DNA from 4 places in the Streptomyces sp. NPDC015144 genome. Region 4 is predicted to be linked to each of the others. Evidence: riboswitches for the same ligand, from Rfam matches in the RefSeq annotation. Region 4 holds a riboswitch; each other region holds the start of a gene.

Region 1 (3,544 bases), on a different contig from region 4:
CTTGGCCGTGAACGACTTCGGCGGGAAGCGCTTCGGGTCGAGGTCCAGATCGCGGCAGACCAGGGCCATCAGCCGCTTGGAGTCGGCCGCGTCGTAGATCGAGAACGACGAGGTGAAGCCGAGCCGCTTGGACTCGCGGCGCAGGATGCGGACGCAGGCGCTGTGGAAGGTCATGACCCACATGGCGTTGGCGCGCGGTCCGACGAGCTGCTCGACGCGCTCCTTCATCTCGCCGGCGGCCTTGTTGGTGAAGGTGATCGCCAGGATCTGGCCGGGGTGCACCCCGCGCTCGGCGAGGAGGTGGGCGATCCGGTGGGTCAGCACCCGGGTCTTGCCCGAGCCGGCCCCGGCGACGATGAGCAGCGGGGAGCCGGCGTGGACGACCGCGGCGCGCTGCTCGGTGTTCAGCCCGTCGAGGAGTGCCTCGGGGTCGATGACGGGGCGGGGGGCGCCGTCGCGGTAGTAGGCGTCCCGGGGCGGCGGACCATCGAACACGCCCTCGAACAGCCCCTCCGGCACCACCTCGGGCGCGGTGTCCTCGGGGGGCGGCGGGGGCTCTTCCTCCGAGTGCTGGAGGCCGGCCAGGAAACTGTCGTCAAAGAGGCTGCTCATCGCTTGTCGAGTCTACGGGCTGGCCCCCGGCGCCCGGCGGGCGTTCCGGGAGACGGTACGGAGCGGCAGCGGGGGCCCACGCGGGGTGAGCATCCGGACCCCTGTCACGCAGGTCACGAAAATGTATCGGGCATTTCGAACATCAACCTTCCCAGTGGCACCACGGGTTGGCTAGCGTGCTCGACCGGGCGGCCCGACCCCCTTGCGGCGACCCACGCCGAACGGGCGCCCGCGCCGAATCCGGGCTGCCCGTACGGGAGTCCGGAGCCGGGGACCCACCATGCACTATCGGGGTGAATCGGTCCATAACCCCCACGCGGACCGTAGGGCAGCCTTCCGTTCGCCCGAACCCGACAGCCGGGGCGTTTCGTTTGGATCAGGCCGGATCAGGGAGCGGGGTCCGGTGCTGTGGATCGCAAGGCGGAGGAGGGAGTCGACGCGGAGCGTCGGCGAGTGACGACAACGCGGCGAGGCGCAGCACCGGGGCACGCGAGCCCGGCCTGATCCAAACGAAACGCCCTGTCCCGGCAGGCGGTCCACGGAAGGAGATGCCCCTCTTGGCATCGCACCGCAAACCGCGCGCCCGGGTGCGTTCCACCGCACCGGCCGTCGGGCTCACCACCGCGGCCCTGGCGTCCGTGACTCTGCTCTCCACGCAGAGCGCGGTGGCCGCGCCGGATCCGAGGCCGAGCGTCGAGGACGTCCAGAAGCAGGTGGACGACCTCTACCGGCAGGCGGGCACCGCGACCCAGAAGTACAACCAGGCGAAGGAGGCGTCCTCCGCCCAGCGCGCCAGGGTCGACGCCCTGCTGGAGGACGTCGCCCAGCGCACCGACAAGCTCAACGAGGCCCGCAGGACGCTGGGCGCCTTCGCGGCCGCGCAGTACCGCAACGGCTCCATCGCGCCGACCGCCACGTTCTTCCTGGCCGACGACCCGCAGTCGTACTTCGACCAGAGCCAGCTGATGCGGCGGATGACCGATCGCCAGCAGAAGGCGGTCACGGACTTCCGCGTCCAGCAGGAGAAGACCGCGAAGAAGCGGGCCGAGGCGGTACGGAGCCTGGAGACGCTGACGACGGCCCAGGCCGATCTGCGCACCAGCAAGCAGAACGTCCGGACGAAGCTGTCCGAGGCGCGCACACTGCTGTCGAAGCTGACCGCCGAGGAGAAGGCGCGGCTCGCGCAGATCGAGCGGAAGAAGGAGGCGGAGGCGGCACGGAAGGCCGAGGAGCTGGCGAAGCGGCAGGCCGCCGCCAAGGCCGAGGCCGACCGCAAGGCCGCCGAGGACGCGAAGAAGTCCGGCGGCACGGGGACCGGAACGGGCACCGGATCCGGCACGGGCAGCGGCACCAGCAGCAAGGCGGAGCAGGTCCTCGCCTTCGCCCGCGCCCAGATCGGCAAGCCGTACGTGTGGGGCGCGACGGGCCCGGCGTCGTACGACTGCTCCGGGCTCACCCAGGCCGCCTGGAAGGCCGCCGGTGTGGACATCCCGCGCACCACCTGGGACCAGGTCAAGATCGGCACCCGGGTCGCGACGGCGGATCTGCGCCCCGGTGACCTGGTCTTCTTCTACGACGACATCAGCCACGTCGGCATCTACAAGGGCGACGGGATGATGATCCACGCGCCGAAGCCCGGGGCGAACGTGCGCGAGGAGTCGATCTACTACATGCCGATCTACGGCAGCGTGCGCCCGGCGTAGTCCACCGCGGGGCCCACGACGGGTTCCGTGGCGGCTTCCATGACGGAGGCGCGCGCACCGTGCACCGGCTGCCGGGTCCGCCCGGCAGCCGGGAGCGGGGTCAGACCCAGAGCGTGGCGATGAAGATGTTGGCGAGCGTCAGCCCGCCGACCGCCGCGAAGGCGCCCTTGTCGACCTTCTCCTCGTCCCGCTTGATGTAGACGAGCGCGAGGATGACGACCAGGATCAGCAGCTTCACTCCGATCTTGATGTTGTTCACGTGGCCGCCGTCGGCCTCGCGCATCCCGACGAGCGCGATACCGGTGACCAGCATGGTCAGCGCACCGTGCAGCATCGCCGGGACGAATCGGGCCGCGCCCGCGCCCATCGCCTTCATCTGGGTGAGGAATCCACCCAGCAGGGAGGCGATGCCGATGATGTGCAGGGCGACGAAGACATGAATGAGTACGTCCATGAGGCCGCAGCCTAGCCAGGGCTATACCACCCCCCGACAGGCAGGTCCACCTTCACCGGGCAAACACGCCTCCGTGTCGCTTGACTCACACCTGTACCAATTGCGTGACTCTGGCGTAATTTTTCCGATCAATCGACGGCATTGCCACGCCAAAAACGAGCAATATGCGTCATTACGACTCCGGCCCGTGTCCCGGGTTTAGCGTCACTGACGGACCGGGCGCCCCGCCCCGACGGGACCGGCCACTCCGCCGAACGTACCGGCGGGCCCGCCGGTACCCCCCGTCGGGCAGTCGTCAGGAAGGACGCACGCCCCCGTGGCAGCGCATCGAAAACCCAAGCAGCGCCTGTACACCGGCCCTGCTGCCCGCACCGCGGCGACCCTCGCCCTCACCGGGGCCGCCACCGCCGCCGCACTGCCCGGCCCCGCGGCCCACGCCGAACCGCAGCGCACCCCCGCCCAGGTCAAGTCCGAGGTGGACCGGCTGTACCACGAGGCCGAGATCGCCACCGAGCGGTACAACGGGGCGAAGGAGAAGGCCACCGCCGCGGAGAAGGCCCTCGACGACCTGCGCGACGAGGCCGCCCGCCGCACCGAGCGCCTCAACGCCTCCCGCGACGCGCTGGGCGCCTTCGCCGCCGCGCAGTACCGCACCAGCGGCCTCGGCCCGTCCGTGCAGCTGGCGCTCTCCTCCGACCCCGACCAGTACCTGGAGCGCGCCTCCTACCTGGACCGGATCGCCGACCGCCAGTCCGTCGCGCTCGACCGGGTCCGC
Region 2 (3,544 bases), on a different contig from region 4:
GGCGAAGATCCTGTCCTACCGGCGTCCCGCAGCCAAGGAGGAACCGGACAACAGTGCCTGTCGAGGGTGTGTGTATTGCCACACCATGACCGGCGGTTCCCACGGTTAGGGTCTGTGAGCTGCCTACAAAAGGGACCGCTCATGCCCTTCGACCCGTTCGGCTGGATCGACGCCGAGGCACGCCGTCGTGCCGATGCCGGACTCGTCCGTGTCCTCCGCCCCCGGCCCGCCGCCTCCGGGCTCCTGGACCTCGCGAGCAACGACTACCTGGGGCTGGCCAGACACCCCGACGTCACGGCGGCCGCGGCGGCCGCCGCACACGAATGGGGCGCGGGTGCGACCGGTTCACGGCTGGTCACCGGCTCCACCGCGCTCCACGCCGAACTCGAACGGGAACTGGCCGAGTTCTGCGGCTTCGAGGCGGCCCTGGTGCTGTCGTCCGGCTACGCGGCCAACCTCGCCGCCGTCACGGCGCTCACCGGACACGGCTCGCTGATCGTCTCCGACGCGGGCAACCATGCCTCGATCGTGGACGGCTGCCGGCTCTCCCGCGCCCGGACCGCCGTCGTCCCGCACGCCGACCCCGAGGCCGTACGCAAGGCCCTGCGGACACGGGACGGGCGGGCGCTCGCCGTCACGGACTCCGTCTTCTCGGTCGACGGCGACGCGGCCCCGCTGGCCGAACTGGCCGAGGTCTGCCGCGCGGAGGACGCCGCCCTGCTCGTCGACGACGCACACGGCCTGGGCGTGCTCGGGCCCGGCGGCCGGGGGGCGCCGGCCGCCGCCTCGCTCGCGGGCACCGCCGGGACCGTGACCACCCTCACCCTCTCCAAATCCCTGGGCAGCCAGGGCGGGGCCGTCCTCGGACCGGCCCGTGTCATCGAACACCTCGTCAACACGGGCCGGACGTTCATCTTCGACACCGGTCTCGCACCGGCCGCGGCGGGCGCCGCCCTGGCGAGCCTGCGGCTGCTGCGCCGCGAACCGGAACGGCCCGGCCGGGCCCGCGCGGTGGCCGCCACGCTCCACGAACGGCTGACCGGGGCCGGGCTGACCGCCGTACGCCCCGACGCGGCCGTGGTGTCGGTGCGCGCCCCCTCCGCGGACGCGGCGGTGCGCTGGGCGGCCGACTGCCGCGCCGCCGGGGTCGCCGTCGGCTGCTTCAGGCCCCCGTCGGTGCCGGACGGGGTGTCCCGGCTCCGGCTGACCGCGCGCGCCGACCTGACCGAGGAGGAGATCGCCACTGCTGTGTCGACCGTCCTGCGCACCGCGCCCGCCGGCTGACCGCACTCGCCCCGTACGTGTCCGTCGGCCGGGGTGCGACGGCGTGCCGCGCGGTCCGGTGAGGACCGCGCGGCCCCTCCCTTCCGTCGGGCCGGACGGGCCGGAGCCGATCAGGGAGGGGGCCGCGCCGGACGGTCCGGCGCCGAACGCGATACGCGGCCGCGACCGCGTGGCGGGCCGGCCGGGGCTCAGCCGACCCGGCCGTAGTAGACGCTCCTGCTCCAGATCTTCTCCAGCCTCACCACGGCGCCGGCCTTCGGGGAGTGCCAGATCCGGTTCTCCCCGGCGTAGATCCCGACGTGGTAGACGCTGCGGCCGGAGTGGAAGAAGACCAGGTCGCCCCGGCGCCGGTCCGAGGACCGGACGTGCTTGGCCCGGTTGTACTGCTGCTGGGCCGTGCGGGGGAGCGTCCTGCCCGCCTTCTTGAACGCGTAGAGCGTCAGGCCCGAGCAGTCGAAGCGGTGGGGGCCCGCGGCGCCCCAGCGGTACGGTGAGCCCTTCTTCGACGCCGCGATGTCGAGCGCCTTCATCGATACGGTCGCGGCCTGGGCCTCCGTAGGGGCGCCCGGCGCGAACATGGTGCCGCCGACGGCGGCGAGAGTGAGGACCGAGGCCGTGCCGGCCCGGGCGAGCAAGGACGGGACATGAACCTGCGCAGACATGCGCAACCCTTCGTCAGCCGCCTGTGAAGGGTGACCTGTCGGGTTCGGGCCTGCGAAGTCGCCCGGCCGCGTGGTGCGGCTTCACCCCGAGGGTCGTCCGGTGTGCCCGGGCCGACCCGTTGTGCTCGGGTCCTCCACTCCTGCCGATCCACTTTCGTCGACCAGGCATCCGGACGGCGGCAGGACTCGGCGTCCACCCGGACCGCCCCGCCGCGGTGGCGGGGGCTTGTCGTCCCAGGGATCTTGACCCACGGGCCGGTGGATTTCCGAGCTGAAAAACGGATATGTGAGGCTCCTCACGGCTGATCCATTCGGGTGGACATCTGTCCTTCCGGACCGTCGCCGGATGATCGGACCGGCGCGGTACCAGCGGCGGAAGCGCTGGTTCCAGCCGTGGTCCACGCGAAACGCGCAAGTCGAGCGGTCTCTTGCGCAGGGGACTTCCTACGCCGAACGAGCGAGGAAATCCGATCACCGTGTCGGGTGTGTCGCCCCCCTGGACGGGGTGCGGGCCGAGGGCGGTGCGGTGGGCCGCGCCGCCCACGGCGGAGCGTACGCTCCGGTCAACCGGTGGGAGCCGGTGGCACGGTGACGCGCCCGGCGCGGCGCTCGCCGTCCAGGACGCGCAGCGCCCGGGCGAGTGTCGCGGCGTGGATGTGTGCCTCCCCACGCTCGTGCATCAGCGTCAGGGCGTCCCGTAGTGCGACCGCGTGCGAGGCCAGCGCCTGTGCGGCGCGCAGGGCGCCGTAGGTGTCGCTGCCCCGGGCCGGGTTGATCCGCCCGACCTGGTCGACGACATCGAGGTAACGGTCGATGAACTCCCCCTCGGCCCTGGTCAGCGCGGGAAGCGGCCGGGGCTCCGGCGGTCGCATCGGGCGGTCACCGCGCGCCGTGCGGTGCGCGGACGGCGTTCCGGTTCTCCAGGACATGGTCCACCAGGCCGTACGCCCGGGCCCCGGCCGCGTCGAGGATCAGATCGCGCTCGATGTCCTCGGCGATCCGCCCGGCGTCCTGCCCGGTGTGCCGGGCCAGCAGGTCGACGAGGAGCGCGTGCAGCCGTTCCATCTCCCGTGCCTCGATGGCCAGGTCGGACGGCTGACCCCGCATCGGCTCGGGAAGTTCGGGTTGGCGCACGAGCACCCGGGCGCCGGGCAGCGCGTGCCGACGGCCGGGCGTTCCGGCGGCGAGCAGTACGGAGGCGCAGGGGCCGGCCTGGCCGAGGCAGAAGGTCTCCACCTCGCAGTTCACGTACCGCATCGTGTCGTAGATCGCGGACATGGCCTCGAACGAGCCGCCGGGGGAGTTGATGTAGAGCGAGAGGGGCCGGTCGGGGGCCGCGTGCTCCAGATACATGAACTGCGCGATCAGGTCCGAGGCGGCGGCGTCGTCGACCGGGGTGCCGAGGAAGACGATCCGCTCGGCGAGCAGCTTGGAGTACGGATCGAAGGTGCGGACACCGTCCGCCGTGCGCTCGGTGAACTCGGGCAGTACATGGCGGGCTGCGGGGCGGAACGGCATGGCGACGCCTCTCTTCCGGAACGGTACGGGCCGGGCCCTGGGCGGGCTTCCGTGAAAAATGTACAGGACGTACAGAAAGA
Region 3 (3,544 bases), on a different contig from region 4:
AGACGTCCGGCGGCGTGGAGGTTCCGGAGATCGAGGCCGCGGTCGACGAGGAGCTCGCCCGGTTCGCCGCCGAGGGCCCCACGCCCGAGGAAATGGAGCGCGCGCAGGCCCAGTTGGAGCGCGAGTGGCTGGACCGGCTCGGTACGGTCGCCGGGCGCGCCGACGAACTCTGCCGGTTCGCGGTGCTGTTCGGCGACCCGCAGCTCGCCCTGACCGCGGTGCAGCGGGTGCTCGACGTCACCGCGGAGGAGGTCCAGGCGGTCGCCAAGGCCCGGCTGCGCCCCGACAACAGGGCGGTGCTGGTCTACGAGCCGGTCGAGGCGGCCGAGTCCGCGGACAGCGACGACACCGACGCGCAGGAAGGAGCCGGCAAGTGACCGACGCGGCGACTGGAGTTTCGATGCAGTACCACCCGCAGCCGGCCCCGGGCGTCGCCCGCCCCTGGGCCTTCCCCGCGCCGGAGCGGGGCGCCCTGCCCAACGGTCTCACGGTGCTCCGCTGCCACCGCCCCGGCCAGCAGGTCGTGGCGGTCGAGATCTTCCTCGACGCCCCGCTGGAGGCCGAGCCCGAGGGGCTCGACGGCGTGGCCACGATCATGTCGCGGGCGCTGTCCGAGGGCACCGACAAGCGCACCGCGGAGGAGTTCGCGGCCGAGCTGGAGCGCTGCGGCGCCACGCTCGACGCGCACGCCGACCACCCCGGTGTCCGGGTCTCCCTGGAGGTCCCGGCCTCCCGGCTGGCCAAGGCGCTCGGGCTGGTCGCCGAGGCGCTGCGGGCGCCCGCCTTCGCCGACAGCGAGATCGAGCGGCTGGTGCGCAACCGGCTCGACGAGATCCCGCACGAGCAGGCCAACCCGGCCCGCCGCGCCGCCAAGCAGCTCTCCAAGGAGCTCTTCCCGGCCGAGGCGCGGATGTCGCGCCCGCGCCAGGGCACCGAGGAGACGGTGGAGCGGATCGACGCGGCGGCCGTCCGGGCCTTCTTCGACGCCCACGTCCGGCCGTCCACCGCGACCGCCGTGGTCGTCGGCGACCTGACCGGCATTGACCTGGACGCCCTGCTCGCCGACACCCTCGGCGACTGGTCGGGCGAGGCCGCCGCGCCCCGCCCGGTGCCGCCGATCACCGCCGACGACACCGGCCGGGTGGTGATCGTCGACCGTCCGGGCGCGGTCCAGACCCAGCTGCTGATCGGCCGGATCGGTGCCGACCGCCACGACAGCGTGTGGCCGGCCCAGGTGCTCGGCACCTACTGCCTCGGCGGCACGCTCACCTCCCGCCTCGACCGGGTGCTGCGCGAGGAGAAGGGCTACACGTACGGAGTGCGGGCCTTCGCCCAGGTGCTGCGCTCGACCGCTGCGGACTCCGCCTCGGGCGCCACCGGCGCCGCGATGCTGGCCATCAGCGGTTCGGTGGACACGGAATCCACCGAGCCGGCGCTCAAGGACCTGTGGACGGTCCTGCGGACCCTGGCCGCCGAGGGCCTCACCGACGAGGAGCGCGAGACGGCGGTGCAGAACCTGGTGGGTGTCGCGCCGCTGAAGTTCGAGATGGCGGCCTCCGTCGCGGGCACCCTCGCCGACCAGGTCGAGCAGCATCTGCCGGACGACTACCAGGCGCAGCTGTACGCCCGCCTCGCGGAGACCGGCACGGTCGAGGCGACCGCGGCGGTCGTCAACGCCTTCCCGGTCGACCGGCTGGTCACCGTCCTGGTCGGTGACGCGGCGCGGATCGAGGAGCCCGTCCGGGCCCTGGGCATCGGCGAGGTGTCGGTCGTCACCGGCTGACCCGCCGGCTTCTCGGCCCTTCCCGGCTCTCCCCTGCCACGGACCGGTACGGGGCAGGGGAGAACCGGTGGACAGCAGGGCATGGGTGCGGATCCCGCAAGCAAGATGTGCGGGATCCGCACCTTTTGTCCGTTCCGTGGTGAGGTTGCCCGTCTGCCCTGTGGGATGCGCTACAAAATGGCCTGTCCGTTTGGTGGATGTAAGTGCCCCCGTTTAGCGTCGGCTCGACTGTTCGTCACTCGTATGCCGCATCAGGGGCGTACCGGACAGTCATCGCCGAGTCCCCGTCCGGCGCGAGCCCGGGGAGCCGGGGACCCATGTAGTCCCTGGGGTGAATCGGACGCCTGAGCCCCGAGAGGCCGGGGTGTCCGTAGGAGACCTTCCTGCTCCGAACCCGTCAGCTAACCCGGTAGGCGAGAAGGAAGGAAAGGACCAGCCACTTCATGGCGTTCACCCGTGCCACGGGGAAGCATCGTGCCCCGAGCCGACTGACGCGCAGGGGCGCGAAGGCCGTCGGCGTCGCGACCCTCGCCACCACCGGTGTCATCGGCGGTCTGGCCGCCCCGGCCGTCGCCGCGGAGTCGGAGTCCGCCGCTGTCGAGGACACCGGCCTCACCCAGGTCCTCACCATCGAGAAGACCCTTGCCGAGCGGATCGGCGCCCAGGCCGACGCACAGGCGAGCCAGGCCGTCGCCACGGCGAAGGCCAAGGCCGAGGCGCACAAGAAGGCTGAGGCGCGCAAGAAGGCCGAAGCCAAGAAGAAGGCCGAGGCGAGGGCGGCGGCGGCGGAGCGCGCCGCCGAGTCCCGCGCCGGTACGGCCCGCGTCGCCCGGTCCGCCGAGCGCACGGTGCCGGGAGCCTTCCGTCTCCCGGTCGCCGGTTCGTACGTCACCACCGGCTACAAGTCCGGCGGCTCGCTCTGGTCCTCCGGCAGCCACTCGGGCGTCGACTTCCACGCCGCCTCCGGCAGCTCCGTCGTCGCCGTCGGCGCCGGTACGGTCGTCGAGGCCGGCTGGGGCGGCGCGTACGGCAACAACATCGTGCTCCGGATGACGGACGGCACGTACACGCAGTACGGCCACCTCTCCTCGATCGGGGTGTCGGTCGGCCAGAGCGTCGCCGCCGGCCAGCAGATCGCCCTCTCCGGCTCCACCGGCAACTCCACCGGCCCGCACCTCCACTTCGAAGCCCGCACGACGCCGTCGTACGGCTCCGACCTGGACCCGGTCGCGTATCTGCGCGCCCACGGCGCCGCCCTCTGACGGACGCTCCACCGAAGGCCCCGGACCCGCGCGTCCGGGGCCTTCGGCATGCCTGCCGCACGGTGCGGGTGACCCCTCGCCCACGCGACCGCTCCCCGACGTCACCGCTCTCCGATGCGACCGGTCCGCGGCCGGAAGATATTCATCGATTCCCGCCCGGCATCGGAAATGCCGCCGCATTGCAATAGAGTCACGGAACAGGTGTTGGGCGGCCGCGTTTCGCGGGCATTGAGGCGGAGGTTCGGGCATGCGCATTCCCGCGCATTCGGTAAGCACAGCGATTCGTGACGACATCGTCTCCGGAGTCTTCGCGCGCGGCAGCCGGCTCACGGAGGAGGTGCTGGCCCGCCGGTACGGGGTGTCCCGCGTCCCGGTCCGCGAAGCGCTGCGCACCCTGGAGTCCGAGGGCTTCGTGGTCTCCCGCAGGCACGCGGGCGCCTGCGTCGCCGAGCCCACCGACCTGGAGGCGGCCGACCTGCTGGAGGTCCGGACGCTGCTG
Region 4 (3,544 bases):
GTAGCCGTCCGCGGTGTCGACGAAGTTGCCCCCGGCCGCGGTGTACGCGTCCAGCACGGCGAAGGACTGTGCCTCGTCGGCCGTCCAGCCGAACACGTTGCCACCGAGTGCGAGCGGGAAGACCTGGAGACCGGAGGAGCCCAGCGGGCGAAGAGAAGTCATGGGTGGATCAACGAACCCCGGCGGGCCCGCTATTCCGTTCGCGCCGGACCGTTCCCGTTCCCGTCCCCCGAACGGACGCCCCGGACGGACGCCCGCGGACGGGGTCGGCAGCGGACGGGATCGCCCGCGGACGGGGTCGGGAGCGGGAAAAGGACCGGCAGCCCTGACGTCGGGGGGAGAGCGTCGGGGCTGCCGGGGTCCACGGGCCGGACGCACCGGCCCCGGCACCGGAGGAACCGGCCCGGGGAGCGGTGTCCGGAGGACGGATCAGGGGTTGAGGCCCTTGCTCTGGAACCAGGCCATCGGGTCGATGCCCGAACCGTCGGGGGTGTGGACCTCCAGGTGGAGGTGGGGACCGGTCACGTTGCCGGTCGCACCGACCCGGCCGATGGTCTCGCCGGTGGTGACCTTCTGGCCCACGCTGACACCGATCGACGACTGGTGGCAGAACCAGATCTCCGTACCGTCGTCCAGCTCCAGCACGGTGCGGTAGCCGTACGAACCGGCCAGACCGGCCGACTTGATCGTGCCGCTGTGGACGGCCTTGATCGGGGTGCCGGTCGGGGCGGCGAAGTCGAGGCCGGTGTGGTGGCCGGAGGACCACATCGACCCGGCCTGGCCGTAGGTCGAGGTGATCGTGTACGAGAAGGTCGGGAGGGAGTAGCTGGCGGCGAGCTTGGCCAGCCGCAGGGCCTCCGCCTTCTTCTTGGCCTCCTCCTCCGCCTTCTTCTTCTCGGCGGCGACCTTGGCCTCGGCCGCGTCCTGCTGCTTCTTCGCCTCGGCGGCGGCCTTCTCGGCGGCGGCCTTCTCCTCGGCCGCCTTCGCCTCGGCGGCGGCCGCGTCCTGCTGCTGCTCGGCCTGCTGGAGAATGCGGGCGCGCAGCGCCTCACCGGCGTCCGTGGCACCCTGCTCGGCCTCGGCGGTGGTGATGCCGGCGGTGGTGAGCGGGGCGGTGACGGCCTGGTCCGCTCCGTCGGTCTCGGACCCGTCGGAGAACAGGGCGCCCACACCGGGCAGGGACTTGGCGTCCGGGAGGTTGTTCGTGATCGCGTCCGGCACCGAGATGGAGACCGGGGGCTTGCCCTGCGCGGTGGCCATGCCGCCCGCGCCGACCGCCGCAATCACGCCGACGCCCAGGACCGTGGAGCTGCGGGCGAGTCCCGTGCGCTGCTTGGCGACACGGTGCCGGCCGCGCACCGGGCGGACCGTCTCCTCCGTGGGGTTCCACTCGCTCCAGCCGCGCTCGGCCTCGCCGTCGCCGGCGTCGGAACGGAAGTCGGTGGTGAACTCAGCGGTGCGGTCGGCGTCGAGGCCGGTGCCGTAGCCGTAGTCGGCAACGCCGTAGCCGGTGCCGTAATCGCCGTGATCGCCCTGGAACCGTGAAGGGGCTTCTGGGGCAGGCTTGTTGGACGCCACGGGGGCGCACTCCTTTCCTTCCTTCTCGCCTACCGGGTTAGCTGACGGGTTCGGAGCAGGAAGGTCTCCTACGGGCACCTCCGTCTCTCACGAGACACAGGTGTCCGATTCACCCCATGATGGTGGTTCCCCGGTTCCCTTGCGGAATTCGGCGCTCGCGCACGGCGCCGCCATTGATGACGGCTGGGACGACCGCGCTGCGTTATCGAACGTTAATAGACACCGGGGCCGCATTCCAAGCTGTTCCCACTGATCGTTCACGTCTTTGGCCTGGACTTTACTGGACATAGCCAGACCAACAGGCCCACTTGACCGCCACTCAGCGGCCGACTCATTTCTGACGTTGTGTCAAATGTTATGCGGAGCGGCGTCCTTCGATTACGCACGGTGGCATCGCCTCGCGGCGGTTCGACCCAGTCGCCCCGCGCCCGTCAAGTCCCGCCCCGCGCCCGTCCAGTCCCGCCCCCACCCGCTCGCCCCGGCCCCGCCCGTTCAACCCTGCTCACCGCCCGTTCGATCCTGCTCCGCGCCCACGATCCGCACGGTCCGGCGCCGGTCCGGCTGCCCCCGCGCGGGACGTACCACCGCGAGCAGCGCCATGTCGTCGGTCGTCTCGCCGCCGGTGTGCAGGCGTACGTCGTCGGTCAGCGCCGAGAGCAGCTCCTCCGGCCCCGGAAAGATCCGCCCGCGCAGCCGGGCCGCCGGGTCGTAGAAGACCCCCTCGGCGTTCCGCGCCTCGGAGAGGCCGTCCGTGTAGAGGAGCAGCGTCGTCCCGTCCGGCAGCTCCCATTCATCCGTCCGCTCCGACCACGCCCCCAGCCCCATGCCGAGCGGCAGCGCGGGCACCGAGGGCCGCAGCACCTCCAGCGCCCCGTCCGGGTGTAGCAGGATCGGCTCGGGGTGCCCCCGGTTGACGACCCGCACCCGGGACAGCCCGGCCGGGATCTCGGCCAGTACGGCGGTGATGAAGCCTTCGAGCACGTCGAGCCCACCCCGCCGCGCCTCCTCCCGGGACAACGCCCGCTCCAGTCGGCCCGCCACGTCCGCCAGCGAAGGCTCCTGCTCGGCCGCCTCGCGGAACGCCCCGATGACCACCGCGACCGTCTCCACGGCCCCGAGCCCCTTGCCGCGCACGTCCCCGACCACCATCCGCACCCCGTGCGGGGTGTCCGCCACGGCGAACAGGTCGCCGCCGACGTACTCGTCCGCCTGCGCCGCCTCGTACCGCGCCGCGACCTGGAGGCCCGCGATCCGGGCGGCCGGCTGGGGCACCACCGCGCGCATGGCCGTCTCGGCGATGAACCGCGCGGAGGCCAGTTGCTCGTTGCTCCGCCGCACCACTCCGTTGATCACGACCGCGAGGACCGAGACCGTGGCCAGGGTGAGCAGCTCGATCAGCGGCACGACCTCCGGCAACGTACTGCTGTAGAGGCGCAACAGGATGACCGCCAGCATCGAGGCGACGGCGGTCCGGATGGTGCTGGTCAGCGAGAAGAACGGGGCGGCGATCAGCGGCGCTGCCACGAAGAACGGAATGGCGGTGAAGGTCTGCGGGGTGAGGCCGTCGAAGAGCAGTCCGCCGAGGATCATCAGCGCGGGCAGCGTACGGACGAAACTCCGGCCGCGGGTGTCACCCCCGGCGGGCCGACCGCGCCTCTTCTCCCACTTCCACACCTGTGGTCTCCTGCCCGGTACACACGCGGCCGCGGACGGCGCCGCGCCCCGTCCCCCAGCCTCACCGGAGCGGGAACGGGCGGCGACTCCGCGTCGGCCGAAGGAGGTACCCGCTCAGGCCCGGGAGAAAACGAATCGGGCCCGGCACGCTGTATGCGTACCGGGCCCGATTCTTCAGTAGCGGGGACAGGATTTGAACCTGCGACCTCTGGGTTATGAGCCCAGCGAGCTACCGAGCTGCTCCACCCCGCGTCGGTGAACCCAACTCTACGCCATCCCCGACGCCCTTTTG

What was found. A riboswitch is a leader RNA that binds a small molecule or an ion and turns the genes downstream of it on or off. The one in region 4 is predicted to bind cyclic di-AMP.
Positions count from the first base shown of each region.
Region 1: linked by a shared signal. The riboswitch ahead of ACF08W_RS11280 (NlpC/P60 family protein) and the one ahead of ACF08W_RS32105 (M23 family metallopeptidase) in region 4 are both predicted to bind cyclic di-AMP.
Region 2: linked by a shared signal. The riboswitch ahead of ACF08W_RS18990 (C40 family peptidase) and the one ahead of ACF08W_RS32105 (M23 family metallopeptidase) in region 4 are both predicted to bind cyclic di-AMP.
Region 3: linked by a shared signal. The riboswitch ahead of ACF08W_RS28435 (M23 family metallopeptidase) and the one ahead of ACF08W_RS32105 (M23 family metallopeptidase) in region 4 are both predicted to bind cyclic di-AMP.

Region 1 is NZ_JBIBUU010000005.1:104,011-107,554, reverse strand. It holds gene pcrA (DNA helicase PcrA) at 1-612, opposite strand, end outside; cyclic di-AMP (ydaO/yuaA leader) riboswitch at 850-991, shown strand; gene ACF08W_RS11280 (NlpC/P60 family protein) at 1,161-2,315, shown strand; gene ACF08W_RS11275 (hypothetical protein) at 2,416-2,769, opposite strand; gene ACF08W_RS11270 (NlpC/P60 family protein) at 3,086-3,544, shown strand, end outside.
Region 2 is NZ_JBIBUU010000010.1:130,712-134,255, reverse strand. It holds gene ACF08W_RS18995 (8-amino-7-oxononanoate synthase) at 142-1,284, shown strand; gene ACF08W_RS18990 (C40 family peptidase) at 1,473-1,946, opposite strand; cyclic di-AMP (ydaO/yuaA leader) riboswitch at 1,950-2,116, opposite strand; gene ACF08W_RS18985 (hypothetical protein) at 2,510-2,818, opposite strand; gene ACF08W_RS18980 (ATP-dependent Clp protease proteolytic subunit) at 2,826-3,464, opposite strand.
Region 3 is NZ_JBIBUU010000020.1:107,449-110,992, forward strand. It holds gene ACF08W_RS28425 (M16 family metallopeptidase) at 1-377, shown strand, start outside; gene ACF08W_RS28430 (pitrilysin family protein) at 401-1,783, shown strand; cyclic di-AMP (ydaO/yuaA leader) riboswitch at 2,048-2,213, shown strand; gene ACF08W_RS28435 (M23 family metallopeptidase) at 2,227-3,045, shown strand; gene ACF08W_RS28440 (GntR family transcriptional regulator) at 3,293-3,544, shown strand, end outside.
Region 4 is NZ_JBIBUU010000027.1:68,051-71,594, reverse strand. It holds gene ACF08W_RS32110 (aldo/keto reductase) at 1-162, opposite strand, end outside; gene ACF08W_RS32105 (M23 family metallopeptidase) at 430-1,578, opposite strand; cyclic di-AMP (ydaO/yuaA leader) riboswitch at 1,590-1,742, opposite strand; gene ACF08W_RS32100 (PP2C family protein-serine/threonine phosphatase) at 2,071-3,252, opposite strand; tRNA gene ACF08W_RS32095 (tRNA-Met) at 3,431-3,504, opposite strand.